Regions from separate parts of the Afipia sp. GW821-FHT04G03 genome, predicted to be linked through region 1. Evidence: predicted binding sites of a transcription regulator. Region 1 holds the regulator's gene; each other region holds the start of a gene.
The links. The regulator PhoB, encoded in region 1, activates phosphate uptake and scavenging genes when phosphate is short. The targets are predictions, from matches to a motif close to TGTCATNNANCTGTCAT.
Positions count from the first base shown of each region.

Region 2: the regulator PhoB is predicted to act here: its motif matches at 2,461-2,477, upstream of AC07UB_RS10470 (DUF2794 domain-containing protein).
Region 3: the regulator PhoB is predicted to act here: its motif matches at 2,401-2,417, upstream of olsB (l-ornithine N(alpha)-acyltransferase).
Region 4: the regulator PhoB is predicted to act here: its motif matches at 2,717-2,733, upstream of phnG (phosphonate C-P lyase system protein PhnG).

Region 1 covers NZ_JBWKSV010000001.1:775,356-779,654, reverse strand. The annotation lists gene pstA (phosphate ABC transporter permease PstA) at 1-519, shown strand, start outside; gene pstB (phosphate ABC transporter ATP-binding protein PstB) at 516-1,343, shown strand; gene phoU (phosphate signaling complex protein PhoU) at 1,370-2,086, shown strand; gene phoB (phosphate regulon transcriptional regulator PhoB) at 2,117-2,818, shown strand; gene pqqA (pyrroloquinoline quinone precursor peptide PqqA) at 2,968-3,048, shown strand; gene pqqB (pyrroloquinoline quinone biosynthesis protein PqqB) at 3,198-4,124, shown strand; gene pqqC (pyrroloquinoline-quinone synthase PqqC) at 4,121-4,299, shown strand, end outside.
Region 2 covers NZ_JBWKSV010000002.1:256,756-261,054, forward strand. The annotation lists gene AC07UB_RS10455 (ABC transporter permease) at 1-445, shown strand, start outside; gene AC07UB_RS10460 (Bax inhibitor-1/YccA family protein) at 654-1,445, shown strand; gene AC07UB_RS10465 (GNAT family N-acetyltransferase) at 1,554-2,084, shown strand; gene AC07UB_RS10470 (DUF2794 domain-containing protein) at 2,081-2,449, opposite strand; gene AC07UB_RS10475 (DUF1223 domain-containing protein) at 2,893-3,663, opposite strand; gene acnA (aconitate hydratase AcnA) at 3,805-4,299, opposite strand, start outside.
Region 3 covers NZ_JBWKSV010000002.1:380,393-384,691, reverse strand. The annotation lists gene AC07UB_RS11090 (phosphoribosyl-ATP diphosphatase) at 1-190, shown strand, start outside; gene coaA (type I pantothenate kinase) at 245-1,201, shown strand; gene olsB (l-ornithine N(alpha)-acyltransferase) at 1,276-2,334, opposite strand; gene AC07UB_RS11075 (ATP-binding protein) at 2,442-4,299, opposite strand, start outside.
Region 4 covers NZ_JBWKSV010000001.1:1,949,509-1,953,807, forward strand. The annotation lists gene AC07UB_RS09225 (alpha-D-ribose 1-methylphosphonate 5-phosphate C-P-lyase PhnJ) at 1-485, opposite strand, end outside; gene AC07UB_RS09230 (carbon-phosphorus lyase complex subunit) at 482-1,588, opposite strand; gene phnH (phosphonate C-P lyase system protein PhnH) at 1,591-2,196, opposite strand; gene phnG (phosphonate C-P lyase system protein PhnG) at 2,199-2,657, opposite strand; gene phnF (phosphonate metabolism transcriptional regulator PhnF) at 2,787-3,518, shown strand; gene phnE (phosphonate ABC transporter, permease protein PhnE) at 3,525-4,299, opposite strand, start outside.

The sequences.
Region 1 (4,299 bases):
AACGACATTCTGCTGAGCGCGCCGTCGATCATTATCGGTCTGTTCGTATACGGCGCGATCGTCATTCCGATGGGCGGCTTCTCGGCTTTGGCAGGTACGCTGGCGCTGGCCGTGATCGTTATCCCCGTCGTGGTGCGTACTACTGAGGACATGCTTGGCCTTGTTCCCAATCCACTGCGTGAAGCCGCGTCCGCGCTGGGCTTGCCGCGCTCGCTCGTTATCAAGCGCATCGCTTATCGGGCCGCACGTTCGGGTCTCATCACCGGCGTTCTGCTCGCGACCGCACGCGTCGCCGGCGAAACCGCGCCGCTGTTGTTTACCGCACTCAGCAATCAGTTCTTCAGTCTCGATCTCACCAAGACGATGGCCAACTTGCCCGTGACCATCAACAACTTCGTCCAAAGCCCTTATGAGTATTGGAAACAGCTCGCATGGAGCGGGGCTTTGCTTATCACCTTGACCGTACTTGCCCTTAACATTGGCGCGCGCATCCTTGGCGCCGAGAGGACATCGAAATGAGCGAGCAGCTTTCTGTCAGCGTAGACCTTCCTCGTGGGCACGCGCCGGGATTGGCCGGCCAGCTGGACGCGCGGCCCAAGGTGACGGCGCGCGATCTGAATTTCTATTACGGCGAGCACCACGCCTTGAAGAACATCAACATTGCCCTTGGCGAGAACCGCGTCACTGCGTTCATCGGTCCATCGGGCTGCGGCAAGTCGACCCTGTTGCGGATATTCAACCGGATGTACGATCTTTATCCGGGCCAGCGCGCGACAGGCCAGCTCATGCTGGATACGACCAACATTCTCGATCCGAAGCTCGATCTCAACCTGCTGCGCGCGCGGATCGGAATGGTGTTCCAGAAGCCGACGCCGTTCCCGATGACCATTTACGAAAACATCGCGTTCGGGATTCGCCTGTACGAGAAAATCTCCAAATCCGAAATGGACGGTCGTGTCGAAGCCGCGTTGAAGGGCGGTGCGCTCTGGAACGAGGTCAAGGACAAGCTAAATGCGAGCGGCCTCAGCCTGTCGGGTGGTCAGCAGCAACGCCTGTGCATCGCACGGACGGTCGCCGTCCGTCCGGAAGTGATTCTGTTTGACGAGCCTTGCTCGGCGCTCGATCCGATCTCCACCGCCAAGGTTGAGGAACTGATCCAGGAGCTCAAGGAAGATTACACAATCGCCATTGTGACGCATAATATGCAGCAGGCGGCGCGTGTGTCGGACAAGACCGCGTTCATGTATCTCGGCGAACTGGTTGAATTCGACGATACCAACAAGATCTTTACGTCGCCGACAGATCGGCGGACGCAGGATTACATCACTGGCCGTTTCGGCTGACGCGCATTTCGCGGGAGAGACAAATCATGGGTTCAGATCATACCGCCAAGGCGTTCGACGAAGACCTTCAGGAACTCAACCGGCTTGTCGCCGAGATGGGTGGCCTGGCTGAGCGACAGATCGTCGATTCTGTCGATGCGCTGATCCGGCGCGACGTTGCGCTGGGCAAGCGCGTCGTCGCCGCCGACGTCGAGATCGACAAACTGCAGCATCTGATCGAGGAGCGTGCCGTGCTGACCATCGCGCGCCGCCAGCCGATGGCGGTCGATCTGCGCGAGATCGTCGGTTCCTTGCGTGTTGCGACTGACCTCGAACGGATCGGGGATCTCTCGAAGAATATCGGCAAGCGTGTTTCGGCGTTGGACAGCGATTTTCACCCTTTGAAGCTGATCCGCGGCCTGGAGCACATGACCGATCTCGTGCAGTCACAGGTGAAATCAGTGCTCGACGCCTATGCGGCACACGATCTGCCGGCTGCGATGACGGTCTGGAAGGGCGACGAGGAGGTCGACGCGATCTGCACCTCGCTGTTCCGCGAGCTTCTGACCTACATGATGGAAGATCCGCGAAACATCGGGTTCTGTATTCACCTGATGTTCTGCGCCAAGAACATCGAGCGTATCGGCGATCACGCGACCAACATTGCCGAGACGGTTTTCTATATGATCGAAGGCCAGCAGATGCTCGATCAGCGCCCGAAGGGCGACATGACGAACTTTGCAACGGCCGCGTCAGGCAGCTAACTTGCAGGATGATGAATTGAAGGACCGCTCATGAGCGCCCGCATTCTTGTGGTCGAAGACGAAGAGGCGTTGACGACGCTGCTTCGTTACAATCTGGACGCCGAGGGTTACGACGTCGAGACCGTGGCCCGCGGCGATGACGCCGATACGCGGCTTAAGGAGCATATCCCAGATCTGATCGTGCTTGACTGGATGCTTCCCGGCCTGTCGGGAATCGAGCTTTGCCGCCGCCTGCGCGCGCGGCAGGAGACCAAGCAGATTCCGATCATCATGTTGACCGCGCGCGGCGAGGAAAGCGAGCGGGTGAGGGGACTTGCGACCGGCGCAGACGATTACATCGTCAAGCCGTTCTCGGTTCCCGAGCTGCTGGCGCGGGTCAAAGGCCTATTGCGGCGTGCAAGTCCCGAACGCCTTGCGACGGTTCTGGCGTTCGGCGACATCGAATTGGACCGCGACCGGCGTCGCGTTGCGCGTTCGGGCCGGCCGATCGATCTCGGCCCTACCGAATATCGCCTGCTGGAGTTCTTTCTTGAGCACCCAGGCCGCGTGTTTAGCCGGGAACAGCTGCTTGATGGCGTATGGGGACGCGACATCTACATCGACGAGCGCACGGTTGACGTACACATCGGTCGGCTGAGGAAGCTGCTGAACCTGGGCCGCGAGTCGGACCCTATCCGCACCGTCCGCGGCGCGGGCTACGCTCTCGATGATCGTTTCGCCAAGGCCGAGTGAGTTTGGTTCCGGTTCTTTCGCATTGCAGCGAAGTCACATTTTTGTGGCGGGCGGCATCCAAGTTTCGTGGCGCCAAAATCGAACTCCGTGGTAGCTTCGATGGTGATGATGGCACGAAGTCCGTCATGCAATGGGCAAGGAGACCGCAAATGGCCTGGAAGACCCCCAAGATTGTCGAAGTGCCGGTCGGCATGGAAATCAACATGTACGCCTGCGCGGCGCGCAAGTAAGCGGCATTCTCGTTATCAGGCTCGCGGCTAAGCGGTCCGGTTTGCGCTAGGAATTCCTTCATATGTGAAGGCTTTCCGGCGCGAGGCCGGGTTTTCTTGTGTCTGCGGCGCTGCCCCTTATGAGATCGAATCGAGGACGGAGCTCCCTCATGCGCGTCGTCGTTCTCGGGGCTGCGGCGGGCGGGGGCGTACCCCAGTGGAATTGTAACTGCGATGTCTGCCGCCTGGCGCGCAGCTCGCATCCGGAATTGCAGTCGACTCAGACATCGATTGCGGTCAGCGCCGACGGTGAGCACTGGTTTCTGGTCAACGCCTCGCCTGACTTGCGTCAGCAATTGATTTCGACGCCGCAGCTTCATCCCAAGGCCGGTCATCTGCGCCACAGTCCTGTCGCAGGCGTCATCCTGACCAATGGTGAGGTTGATGCCGTCGCCGGATTGTTGTCGATGCGCGAGGGCTCGCCTTTTTCGATCTACGCGCACCCACGTGTGCTCTCCATTCTCAAGTCGAACAGCATCTTCAACGTGCTCGATGAGACGCGCGTGCGGCGCGAGGCTGTCGAATTCGATAAACCGTTCGAACCGAAGCTTCCTGACGGCTCACCGTCTGGTCTCGAAATTCTTCCCTTTGCCGCGCCGGGCAAGCGCGCCTGGTATCTGGAAGGGGCAGCCTTTCCTATCGACGGCGATGAGGCGGGGGATACGCTCGGATTGCGGATCACTGACAAGGCAAGCGGGGAACATCTCTACTTTCTCGCAGCCTGCGCGGCGCTCACCCCCGATCTCAGGCAGCGCCTTCGCGGCGCGTCTCTGGTTTTCTTTGACGGTACGCTGTGGCGCGACGACGAATTGATCGCGGCCGGCCTTGGCACCAAAACCGGTCAACGCATGGGGCACATGGCCATTTCCGGTGAACAGGGCGTGATCGCCGGGCTTGAGGATCTCGGCATCGGGCGCAAGATTTTCCTGCACATCAATAATTCGAATCCGGTTCTGCTGCCGGGCGCCGCCGAGCGCGAAGCCGTGGAGCGCGCCGGCTGGCAAATTCCTTCGGATGGCACGGAGATCACCATTTGATCGCGACGAGCGTATTTGCATTGAAGACAGGTACGCCGCTTGCAAATGCGGAGGACCTTGAGGTTGCGCTGCGCGGTATCGGCGCGACGCGCTATCACAATCTGCATCCGTTTCACCGGTTGCTTCACGGCGGCAAGCTGAACAAGGGGCAGGTTCAGGCCTGGGCGCTCAACCG
Region 2 (4,299 bases), on a different contig from region 1:
GGTGACCAGCGTGCGGGTCCGCGAGGCGCTCGATTCCATCGGAAAGGTCGTGACCAACCTCGTGCTGGCGATCCGGGGCGCCAGTTCCGTCACGCTCATATCGGCCATACTCGTTCTCGGCGGCGCGCTGGCCGCCGGGCACCGGCACCGGGTCTACGATGCGGTGATTCTCAAGACGCTGGGCGCGACGCGCGGCCGGCTGCTGGGCGCCTATGCGCTGGAGTACCTGCTGATCGGCTTTGCGACGGCGGTGTTCGGCGTGGCGGCGGGATCGATCGCCGCCTGGCAGATCGTCACCCGGCTGATGACCCTGAGCTTCGTCTGGCAGGCCGGCAGCGCGGCGATTGTGGTGCTGGCGGCCCTCGCCGTGACGGTCGGGCTGGGGCTGATGGGAACATTACTCGCGCTTAACCAAAAACCGGCTACCGTGCTGCGTAACTTATGACAATTTGTAGCAGCGAATAGCGGGTTTTGCGACACATCGCCGCGCGCCCGAGCTTGCGTTGAATGTGTTAGTTTCCCACATACCGAGCGGGTTCAGATTCCGTCTTGATGCCGTCGCTGGATGGTCTATCAAGTCGGTCCTCTGGGAAGAACTTATAGCTGGCGGCGCAGACCCTTCGCTTTCGCCAGTCAAACACGGGGTTTCGACAATGTCGGACTTGGACCGCAACTACGCTTCTCCCTTCGGCCGGGCCGCCGGGCGCGCTGACGCCGCCGCCGTCGATGCCGGTCTGCGCTCGTACATGCTCAAGATCTACAACTACATGTCGATCGGCCTGGCCATCACGGGTCTGGCCGCGCTCGGCGTGTACATGGGTGCGGTGACGCCTGACCAGACCGCTGCCGCTGGCCGGATCGGCAACCAGTACCTGACGTCGTTCGGCGTCGCGATGTTCGTGAGCCCCCTGAAGTGGGTGTTCATCCTCGCTCCGCTGGTGATGGTGTTCGCCATTTCGTTCGGCATCAATCGCCTCAGGCCGGCAACCGCCCAGCTTCTGTTCTGGGTGTTCGCAGCGCTGATGGGCATTTCGCTGTCGTCGATCTTCCTGGTCTACACGCACACCTCGATCGTGCGCGTGTTCTTCATCACGGCTGCCACGTTCGGTGCGCTGAGCCTGTACGGCTACACAACCAAGCGTGACATGACCGGCATGGGTTCGTTCCTGATGATGGGCCTGTTCGGCATCATCCTCGCGAGCCTGGTGAACCTGTTCCTCGCCAGCTCCATGCTGCAGTTCATCGTCTCGGTGGTCGGCGTGCTGGTGTTCGCGGGCCTCACCGCCTGGGATACCCAGCGCCTGAAGAACGACTACATCTACGGCTACGCCGCTCAGGGCGGAGACGTGGCGGATAAGGCCGCGATTACAGGCGCGCTGTCGCTCTACCTGAACTTCATCAACCTGTTCACGCTGCTGCTGCAGCTGCTGGGACAGCGCGACTGAAGACCGATCGTGGCTGATCGATAACTCCGAAAGCCCCGGCCAAAAGCCGGGGCTTTTGTTTGGGGTATCGTTGAGTTATGCGAGACGCCGAAACAGTTCCGGCAAGCCATGCCCCAGGTTCACATCAGAGCGGCCGCAGCCACCGACCTTCCCGCCATCACGGCGATTTACAGGCACGCGGTCCTTCACGGCACCGCGACCTTCGAACTCGAGCCTCCCGATCTCAACGAAATGACGCGGCGCTTTGAGGCGCTGACGGCAGGCGGTTTCCCGTATCTGGTGGCGATCATGGAGGATGTCGTTGTCGGCTATGCCTATGCCGGACCATACAGGCCGCGTCCGGCCTATCGCTTTACAGTCGAGAACTCCGTGTACCTCGATCCCGCGGCACAGGGGCGGCGGATCGGATCACGGCTCATGCAAGATCTGATTACGGCATCCGAACAACGCGGCTACCGGCAGATGATCGCGGTGATCGGCGATTCCGCCAACGCCGCCTCGATCGGCGTTCATGCCCGCGCGGGCTTCGAGATGATCGGCACGCATCCGAATGTCGGATTCAAGTTCGGCCGCTGGCTCGACACGGTGATGATGCAGCGCGCGCTCGGCGGCGGCGGCGCGACACTTCCAGAGAGCTAGACCAGCGCCAGCTTGCGGTCGATCACCAGCAGCACCCGCTCGAGGTCGTGGCCACGGCGGAGGATCTGACCGCTGGCTGCAATCACGCTGTAGACGCCTTGCTTGCGGGCCAGACGGGGGTCTTTCTCGATTCGATAGATCGGGACTTCCGAGGCGCGGCGGAAAATCGAGAACACCGCGCGGTCTTTCAGAAAGTCGATGGCGTAGTCGCGCCATTCGCCGTCGGCGACCATGCGCCCGTACAGATTGAGAATGCGATTAAGTTCGGCACGGTTGAAGGTGACGCTTTGAGGCGGGAGCGGCGCCGTGCTGCGCTCCGGCCCCCGGCTCTCGCTTGGATCCTTGTCGCCCGACACAGAACTCATCGGCGCCTCCCATGTCACTTGGATGACATGATCGCCCTGTCCGGCGGCCGCTGCAAGCGGGATTTCGGGTCTCCCCGATGCCTGATCATGCGGCAATTCCGCATCACGCTGACGTTAGTCGAAATCATAATGCCGCCTGAATTCGGTCAATTCGCCGCCGCGCTGGGCAACGATAAAAACGAAACTGCGTTGACCCGGTCCTTTCGGCACCGGATTCCTCAGCCCCCAGCCCCCCGGGGTCGTCAGGATCGGGTCTAACTCCCTGCAGTAAATGTCGACCCCAAATCTTCCGGTCAGCGCAAGCTGGCCGTTTTTGTTTCAGGAGATGCGGTCGCTCAAGTTGCAAGATGCGCGAGTGTGCAACACCCGAATCCCGGCACGCGCCTGCGGCTCGTCACATCAACAAGACGCGCTCTCAAGAGTTTTGAGATTGCAGACTGAAATCAGTTCAGCGACGTAAAGGCCGCGCCCAGCATCGGACCGGGCTTGTCGCGATTGCCGTCCTGAACGTAAACCACCGCCGCATCGATGCCGTCGCGGCTGATGTTTTCAAGCGGCACGGTCCAGCTTCCGGCCTTGCCGTTCCAGTCTCCGACCTTCAGCATGTTGCGCACCACGTTGTGATACGTGACCTGCTGCCCGCGATTCTCGCCGCGCGAGATGGTGATCGGCACCGCCTTCGACACCGCGCAGATCCAGATCTCGCCGCTTTTGCCGCCGGCATCGGCCACCGAGACTTTGATCTGCCCGCCCGATGTCGTCATCTTCACCGGCACGGACATCACACCCGAGGCGCTCTGCGTGCGATTCGCTGCACTCTCGATTCCGGCTCGGTCGCTGCCGAGAACATTGGTCGTCCCGTTGACGACGGCTTGCGGTGTGTAGACGCCGCGGTCGCCACGCATCTGCGAGTAAGCCTTCTGGCGGGCGCTGAAGCGCGAATCCGCCAGCGTGTCCTTCCAGCCGAGATAGTCCCAGTAGTCGATCGGCAGGCTGAGTGCGATCACGGTCGGATCCTGCGCGAGTTCACCGAGAACCTTGTCAGCCGGGGGGCACGACGAACAACCCTGCGAGGTAAAGAGCTCGACCACCGCGCGCGGATCGGCGCACACCGGAGTGATGACGGTGAAGATCGCGCAGACGCCGAGCGTGCGCGACAGCCGCGCTGCGAGGGTGCCGGCTGCTGCCGTTTTCGATGTTGGTAAATCAGACATCACGCCTGTCCCCACGATGTATGATGCCTTTCATCATGCCTTTTCATCAGCAAGAAGGCGGCCCATTGATAGGCCGCCCCCTGTGCGCTCGCCACTCACTTCGCAGTGAGCCTGTTCACGGATGCGTTTTCAGGCCGCGCGTCACGCGGCCAGCTTACGCAGCACATAGTGAAGAATGCCGCCGTTTCGGTAGTATTCAAGCTCATCGAGCGTGTCGATGCGGCACAGCAGCGAGATTCGCTTCACCGAGCCATCGCCGGACACGATCTCCGCCGTTAACTTTTGGCGCGGCTTGAGATCGCCCTGCAGGCCGCGAATCGTGACCTTTTCATCGCCCTTCAGACCGAGCGACTGCCATGATGCGCCGTCCTCGAAGGTCAGCGGCAGCACGCCCATGCCGACGAGGTTGGAGCGGTGGATGCGCTCGAAGCTCTGGGTGATCACCGCGCGCACGCCGAGCAGGCGCGTGCCCTTCGCGGCCCAGTCGCGCGACGAACCGTTGCCGTATTCGGCGCCCGCGAACACCACGAGCGGCACCTGTTCGGCCTGATACTTCATCGCCGCATCGTAGATCGACATCTGTTCGCCGTCGGGCCAGTGCTTGGTGAGACCGCCCTCCGGGACGTTGCCATCCGC
Region 3 (4,299 bases), on a different contig from region 1:
GGTCGAAACCGTCATCGCCGCCGTCGAGAATAACCGCGACCATCTGATTGCTGAGAGCGCCGATCTGGTCTTCCACCTTCTGGTGCTGCTGAAGTCGCGCGGCATTACCCTTGCGGAAGTTGAAGACGTGCTGGCGCAGCGGACGCAGATGTCGGGACTTGAAGAGAAAGCGGCGCGTAGGCGCGAGTGAAACATTTCCGGCCGGCGCAGGGACGCGCGCGGGCCGGGCAGGAGGAAATGGCTCATGGATGTGAGAGCCGAACCGGTTCAGTACAATCCCTATCGCGTTTTCTCGCGCGCGCAGTGGGCCGCGTTGCGCGACGACATGCCGATGACGCTGACCGCCGAGGAAATCGCGCGGATGCATTCGATGCATGACCGCCTCGACATCAAGGAGGTCGAGGAAATCTATCTGCCGCTGTCACGCCTGCTGTCGTTCTATGTCGCCGCGGCGCAGCGGCTGTTCGTGGCGCAGCGCCACTTTCTCGGCATCGAAGACCGCAAGATGCCCTACATCATCGGCGTCGCGGGATCGGTGGCGGTCGGAAAGTCCACCACCGCGCGCGTGCTGCAGGCACTGTTGGCGCGCTGGTCGCCGCGGCCCAAGGTCGATCTCGTCACCACGGACGGCTTCCTGTTTCCGAACGAGATTCTGGAACGTGAAGGCCTGATGCAGAAGAAGGGCTTTCCCGAAAGCTACGATCTTCCTGCGCTGCTGAGCTTTCTTTCCGACATCAAGGCCGGACGGCGCCCTGTCCGCGCCCCGGTTTATTCGCATTTGACTTACGACATCATTCCAAACGAGGGCGTCGAGATCGACCGGCCCGACATCCTGATCGTCGAAGGCGTGAATGTGTTGCAGACCGGACGCTTGCCGCGCGACGGCAAGGCCATTCCCTACGTGTCGGACTTCTTCGACTTCTCGGTCTATATCGATGCGGAGGAGCCGATCCTGCGTGAATGGTATGTGGAGCGCTTTCTGACCCTGCGCGACACGGCGTTCCGTGACGAGCGGTCCTACTTCAACCGGTACGCAAAACTCTCCGACAAGGAAGCGACCGAAAAGGCGCTGTCGCTCTGGACGACGATCAACCTCGTCAACCTCGAGGAAAATATTCTGCCGACCCGTCCGCGCGCGACGCTTATCCTGAAAAAGGGCAGCGACCACATCATCGAGACGGTTCAGTTGCGGCGGTTGTAGAGCGCGACACCGAGTTCGTCGCGTCGCTTTATTTCAGTATGGTCTGTTCCGAAAACCGGTTCCACCTTTCGGGATCATGCGGCGTGACGCGTGGCGTCAATGCCGAAATGATCGAGATAGCGCCCGCTGATCGCCGACACCGGCATCATGATCAATACGTCGGTGGTGCCGAACTGATGATCGATCACCGCGCCGTCGCCGACGAACGCGCCGACCCGCAGATAGCCCTTGATGAGTGGCGGCAACATGCGCAGCGCCGCCTTGGTGTCGATATTGTCCTTCGCGATCCGGTTCATCTCGACGCGGCGCGAGGCATGTGCGCTGGCGCGCCAGCCTTCGGGGGCCGAGGCGAAGTGATGCAGGAACGACAGCGGCAGCGCGAGGCGATCGGGGTCGGTGCCCTCGAAGCTCGCGCATCCGATCATGACATCGAGATTATGCCGGCGCACATAACTCCACACGCCATGCCACAAAAGCTCGACGGTGCGCTTGGTGCGGTAGGGCGGCAGCACGCAGGAGCGGCCGAGCTCGAGAAATTTCAATCCGGCCTGCCGTTCCATCAGGCCTGAAATGTCGAACTCGTCGGCGGTGTAGAAACCGCCATGCTTTTCGGCGGCGTCCTGGCGTAACAGGCGATAGGTGCCGACCACCGGCTGCTTGCCGCTCAGGGTCGGCTTGGCCGCATGGTCGATGACCAGCAGGTGATCGCAGATCTTGTCGAACGCATCTTTGTCGCGCTGCGCGAGCATGGTCGCGGCGTCGGCAATTGCGGAGCCGTCCTTATAGAACACCTTGTAGCGCAGCTTCTGCGCGCGCTTCACATCGCCCTTGGTTTGCGCGAGGCGCACTTCAAGCGAGCCGATTCTGCCGAGCGACGGTGACGGTGGTTGCAGCGCCGGCAGAATATTCGGAATGGCGTCGCCGCGCAGGCTTGCGTGCAGCAGGTTCGGCATCAGCCATGTCGCAGCGGCCGATGCCGCCGACTTCGCATTGCGGGGCCGGAGCATCTGGACCAGCGCATGTCGGCGAAATGCATCAAGCGGGTTTTGAGCGGCAACACGCTCAAGCGGCTGGCGTGCGGTCAATCTTGCAGTGACATCCGGCGTCGTGCCAGCCGGTTTGTTGCCGTCCATGGCGTCCTCGCGGCCGCGCGCATTGATTCGCCAAGCGCGGCCTGACGCATCAATAATCACGGTCGTGATACGGATTTATGACATCGACGGCCGCTGCGCGGCCGCGCTTACGCGGCGATTGTCCGCGACGCGGGAAGCGCCGCCAGCGCATCCGTCAGCTTGTCGCGATCGAGCGGCTTGACGAGAAAGCCATCCATTCCCGCTTCGAAACATGCATAGCGATCGTCCACCAGCGTGTTCGCTGTCAGCGCCAGAATCGTGGTTCGCCGTGAACTGCGGCCCGCCTCATGCGCGCGAATTCGCTTGGTCGCGGCGATGCCGTCGAGCTTCGGCATCTGGACGTCCATCAGCACCACATCGTAGGGCGCGCCGGCGCTGTCCGCGGCGAGCCACGATTCAAGGGCCTGTTCGCCATCGGTAGTGATGACGGGGCGATGACCGAGACGTGTCAGCAGCGAACGGATCAGCAGCGCGTTGATCTCGTTGTCTTCGGCGACAAGAATGGAAAGCATGCCTGACGATGCATTGCGGGACGTGGGGAATTCAGGCGCGTCCGCCAGTTGCACCTCGCCCTCGGGCAACTCCGGCACAAGTGCCGCGCCTGCAGCCGTCAATCGCTCGGCGAGCGAAGCCGCGCGCAACGGCTTCACGAGATAGCCGGTGAACAGCGCCATCATCGATGGCGCGATGCTGCGCCGCGCCGCCGGGGTGAACATCGCGATCCGGTGGGTCGCATGGCGCATCGCCGCCTCGCCCAGTTCCTGCATCTGCGCGTCGCCGCTCATGCAATCCACGAGAATGGCGTGCCACGACCGCTCGGGCAGCAAGGCAATGGCGATGGAGGCATCCGCCACCGTGCAGGTCTGCGCCCCCCATCGCTCCAGACGCCGCGCGATCAACGAGGCTTCGATGGTCTGCGGCCCGACCAGCATGACCGATTTGTTCGCAAGGTCCGGCGCGTGGAATGCCGGGATGCTGTCGCCCTGATCGGCCACGAGCGGAATCGAGAATTCAAAGGTCGCGCCGTCGCCCTCGGCGCTCTCCAGCGTGATGCGTCCGCCCATGCGCCGGACGATGCGGTCGCTGATGCTGAGTCCAAGCCCGGTGCCGCCGTAGTTGCGCGCGGTGCCGTCGGATGCCTGCTCGAACTCGCGGAAGATCCGTTGCTGCGCTTCGGGCGCAATGCCGATCCCGGTGTCACGCACGAGGAAGCTGATTTCACCGGGCCAGATTCCGGGTTCGACGATCAGGGCGACACCACCCGCGGGCGTGAACTTGATGGCGTTGCCTGCCAGATTGAGCAACACCTGCCGCAGGCGCGCGGCGTCGCCAACGACAGTCTGCGGCACGCGCTCGTCGACATAGGACGCGATCTCAAGGCTGCGTGCCTGCGCGCGCGGCGCGAGCAGTTCGGTGATTTCCTCGATCATCGCGGCCAGCGCAAACGGACGATGTTCTAGATCGATCTTGCCGGCCTCGATCTTGGAAAAATCCAGCAACTCGTCGATCAGCGCCATCAAGGCGTCGCCGGAGGTCTTCACGGCCTTTGCATAGGTGACTTGTTCCGCCGTCAGCGGCGTGTCGAGCAGCAGGTTGCTCATGCCGATGATGCCGTTCAGCGGCGTGCGGATTTCATGCGACGCCATGGCGAGGAATTTCGATTTCGCCCGGTTCGCCGTGTTTGCGAGGTCGCGCGCTTCGGCAAGCGCACGCTCGGTCTCGGCGCGGTCCGTCACGTCGCGGCCGACGCACTGCACGTCGGCGGGCCGGTTGGCGTCGCTGCGAATCAGGCCTTCCCGCCAGGCGATCCATCGCGGGCCGAGGGGGCTGTCGATCTTCTGGTCGTGAACCCGCGTTCCGTTCGGCTCGACGGCTGCAGCGCCTTGTTCCAATACCGGCAGCGTGAAGCGCGTGCCGATCAGGACACTCCGCGGCTTGTTGGCGAGCGTGCAATAGGCGTCGTTG
Region 4 (4,299 bases), 1.2 Mb from region 1:
CGCGCGATGTCTTCGTAGAGTTTGACATGCATCAGCCCATATTCGCCGAGCGCATGCATGCGCCGGGTCTCGGTCTCCCGCGGCTCAAGAAAGCGCAGCGGCTCCGGAATCGGCACCTGATAAACCAGGACTTGACGCGCGCTGAGCGGCGCTTCGGGAATGCGATGCCGGGTCTGGATGACGGTCGCATCCAGCGTGCTGGTGGTCACGGCAACGCCTGCGGTTTTCTCGAAGAATTTGCGGATCGAGATCGCATTGGTGGTGTCGTCAGAGCCCTGATCGATCACCTTCAATACATCCTTGATACCAAGAATCGCCGCTGTCACCTGCACACCACCTGTGCCCCAACCGTAAGGCATGGGCATCTCGCGACTTGCGAACGGCACCTGATAGCCCGGGATCGCAATCGCCTTCAGGATCGAGCGACGGATCATTCGCTTGGTCTGCTCGTCAAGATAGGCAAAGTTATATGCTGGCGCGTTCATTCCGCAGCCTCCATCTTGGTATCGGCCACGCCGTTTGTCTCGGCAAATTCCTGGCGCAGCTTGCGCAGCAACCCGAGTTCGGACTGAAAATCCACGTAATGCGGCAGCTTGAGATGTTCGACGAAACCCGTGGCCTGCACATTGTCGGAATGCGACAGCACGAACTCCTCGTCCTGCGACGGGGCGACGACGCTCTCGCCGAGTTCGCGTGCGCGCAGCGCTCGATCAACCAGCGCCATCGACATTGCCTTTCGCTCGGATTGTCCGAAGGCAAGACCATAGCCGCGGGTGAAGCACGGTGCTTCCGTGTCACTCCCCTTGAACTGATTCACCATCTGACATTCGGTCAGTGTAATCGCACCCAGAGGCACCGCGAAGCCGACATCTTCCGCCACGAACTCGACTTCGACTTCGCCAATGCGTATCTCACCGGCGAAAGGATGGTTGCGGCCATAACCGCGCTGTGTGGAATAGCCGAGCGAAAGGAGAAAGCCCTCATCTGCCCGCGCGAGGTTCTGCAGGCGTAGATCGCGCTCCGCCGGAAAGCTCAGCGCATCACGGGTCAGATCGGCAACGGGCCGATCCGCATCCTCAGTCGGCGAAGATTCAACCAAGCCGTCGCGGCCGAGAATATCGATGACGCGGGGCATGATGTTTGATTGAACTTCGGCCAATGCTGGCTGTTCCGGCGTCGATTCACCAGCCAGCGCGGGATCAAGCAGACGATGGGTGTAATCGAACGTTGAACCCAGAATCTGACCGCCCGGCATATCCTTAAACGTCGAGGAAACCCTGCGACGCACCTGCATCTTTGACGTATCGGCAGGCTCACTGGCGCCAAAGCGAGGCAGTGTGGCGCGAAATGCGCGCAACAGGAAAATCGCTTCGATCATGTCGCCGCGCGCCTGCTTGATAGCCAGCGCCGCGAGTTCCCGGTCGTACAGTGAGCCCTCGGTCATGATGCGATCAACGCCGATGCTCAGCTGCTCTGATATTTGCGCCAGTGAAATTTCCGGGATGCCGCGATCACCGCGACGCTCGTGCGCCAGCAGCCTATGGGCGTTTTCAATGGCGCGTTCGCCACCCTTTACTGCGACATACATGGTCAGCTTTCCTTCGCAACAAGACGCGTGGTGCGCGGGATCGCGACGATGGCATCGTCTGCGACAAGGACGAGATCGATACCGCGCGGAAACAGCTTTCCGTTCAGTGCAAGACGATCAAGGAAATCGGGGACGCCGACTGTGGCGTGCAAAATGGAAGCACCATCAATGCCGGGGCCGCGCAGCTCATAAGCCGGCCCTTCCGTCAAACTCGCAATCTGCAGGATAATCGTGGTGGAACGATCCGGATATTCAGCACTACCAAACGAGAATATCCCGAACTCCGGCAGGGTATTGCTATTGGCGATCAGCGCGAAGCTCGAGACTGACGAGTCGGCAATCACCGGCGCGCTGGTGTGAAATCCAATCCACCTGGCGACGCTCGACGACTCCGCCATTCCCGCATCAAGCCAAACCGGTGTATCCTGATCAAGCAGCGTCAGCGCAATGGCCGCTGTTGCGCGCATCATGGGTGCAGGCACACCTGACGTGGCCTCGATATGCTGCACCCTCCCCGGTCTCGCCATGGCGTCCATCATCGAGCGAAAGACTGATTGGGCCGACAGGACCTTGTCCGCAAAGCCCGCAGGCAATTCTGAAATCATCATCTTCAGCTTTCCCCGCGCACGAGCGTGTAGAAATCCACCTTTGTCGCAGCGGTTTCTGCGGCCTTGCGTGCTTGCTCCGCCTCGTTGCGCGCGCGCAGCGGTGCCAGCACCTGTGTTTCCACCGCATCCGCAAATGCGTCTGTCTGGCGCAGCGCATCGCACAGCGCGATTAGCTCGGCCTTTGTACGATCACGCCCAAGAGTGTAGCCGAAGCCGACTTCACCACTGGCCAGCCGTACGGCGGCACGCGATACCGTCGCCTCACCGAGATTGAACGGAGCGCCGTCACCGCCAATCCGACCGCGCAGCATGACCAGACCATTCTCCGGCTGGCGCAGTCGCTCGTAGGCGGGAACGGCCAACGTCTCGAGATGTTTGGCGATCTCGGCCGCGGCGGCGTGGGCCAGCACCGCCATTACCTGCTGACGCTGCTTCTGCTGAGGGTTCAAGCGTGCAGTCATCAGATTTCCAAGTCCGGTTAAGTTGTCTATCGTGCTAGACAACTAGATAGATCGGAGCAATGACCGTTTCGTGACAGCGACATGTTTGTTCGCTATCTCCATCCAGCATATTCGTGAGACAGAACTATCGTGAGCATTCACAATAAACCAAGCGGCGTTGCGCTGTGGCGGCAGGTCGCCGACGGTATCGAGCGCGGCATTGCCGACGCGCGCTTCCCTCCCGGAGAAAAGCTGCCGGGCGAAACCGATATCGCCGAGACCTATCGCGTCAACCGCCACACAGTGCGCCGCGCGCTGGCGTCGTTAGCGGAACGTGGTCTGGTGCGCGCAGAACGTGGCAGCGGCACTTACGTGGAAGCACCCAAGTTGAGCTATCCGCTGCGATCGCGTACGCGATTCTCCGAGATTGTCGGCGCGGGCGGACGGGAACCGCGCGGCCAGCTAATCGGGTCATTCATCGAACCCGCGACACGCGAACTGGCTAAGCATCTCGCGCTCAAGACTGGCGCACCTCTGTTACGCCTCGACGTGCTGCGCTTCGCCGATCGAACACCGATCTGCGTCGCCACCAACTGGCTGTCGGCTGATCGTTTCGCCGACGCAGGTCTGATTTATGAGAAGATGCGCTCCATGACCAAGCTGCTGGCGCATTACGGCATCAAAGACTACCGCCGCCATTCGACGCGCGTCACGGCCGCGATCATTGATGCCAGCGATGCCGCCCGGCTTGATCTGGCACTGGGACGGCCGGTGCTGGTCGTCGACAGTAGCGATGTGGATGCCGACGGCACGCCACTGCTGACTTCGCACTCGCGTTTTGCGGCGGAGCGGGTCGAGTTCATGGTCGAGAGCCTAGGCTAACGATGATCAGATCGCTGCACGCCGCCCGATGATCGCGAAGCGCAACCGGCTGGAAATCCAGTCGATCGCCGCCACCGCAACCAGAATCATCAGAATGATAAAGGACACCTTCTGCCATTCCAGTACGCGGATCTGTTCGGAAAGTTGCAAACCGATTCCACCCGCGCCGACGATGCCGATAATGGTGGCGGAGCGGGTGTTGGATTCGATGAAGTATAGCACCTGACCTGCGATCACCGGCAACACCTGCGGCAACAAGCCGAAACGGATCTCATGCACAGGGCTGCCGCCCGCGGCGCGAACGCCTTCGATCTGCTTTTTGTCCGCGGCCTCGATAGCCTCAGAAAACAATTTGCCGAACGCGCCGAAATCCGAGACCGCGATGGCCAAAACCCCGGCGAACGGGCCAAGTCCAACCACGTTGATCCAGACCAGCGCCCAGATCAGCGTATCAATCCCGCGGATCGAATCCAGGAATCGCCGCACAGGCGAGCGAAGCCAGATCGACGGCATGACGTTGCGCGCTGCGAGCAGGCTGACAGGCAACGCGAACACAGCGGCCAGCGTGGTCCCCAGCAACGCGATCGAGAGCGTCTCCCCCATCGCCGTCAAATAGGCAGGCAGAGATGACCCGGGATCCGGCGGGATCATCATCATCACGATCCAGCCAAGTTGCTTCAGGCCTGCCAATATCCGCGCCGGTGAGAACTCCAGTTCGTTGAGGCCGAAGATGAACAGCGCAAGCGCAGCGACGAAAATCGCGGGTACCGCCGCGCGCGTT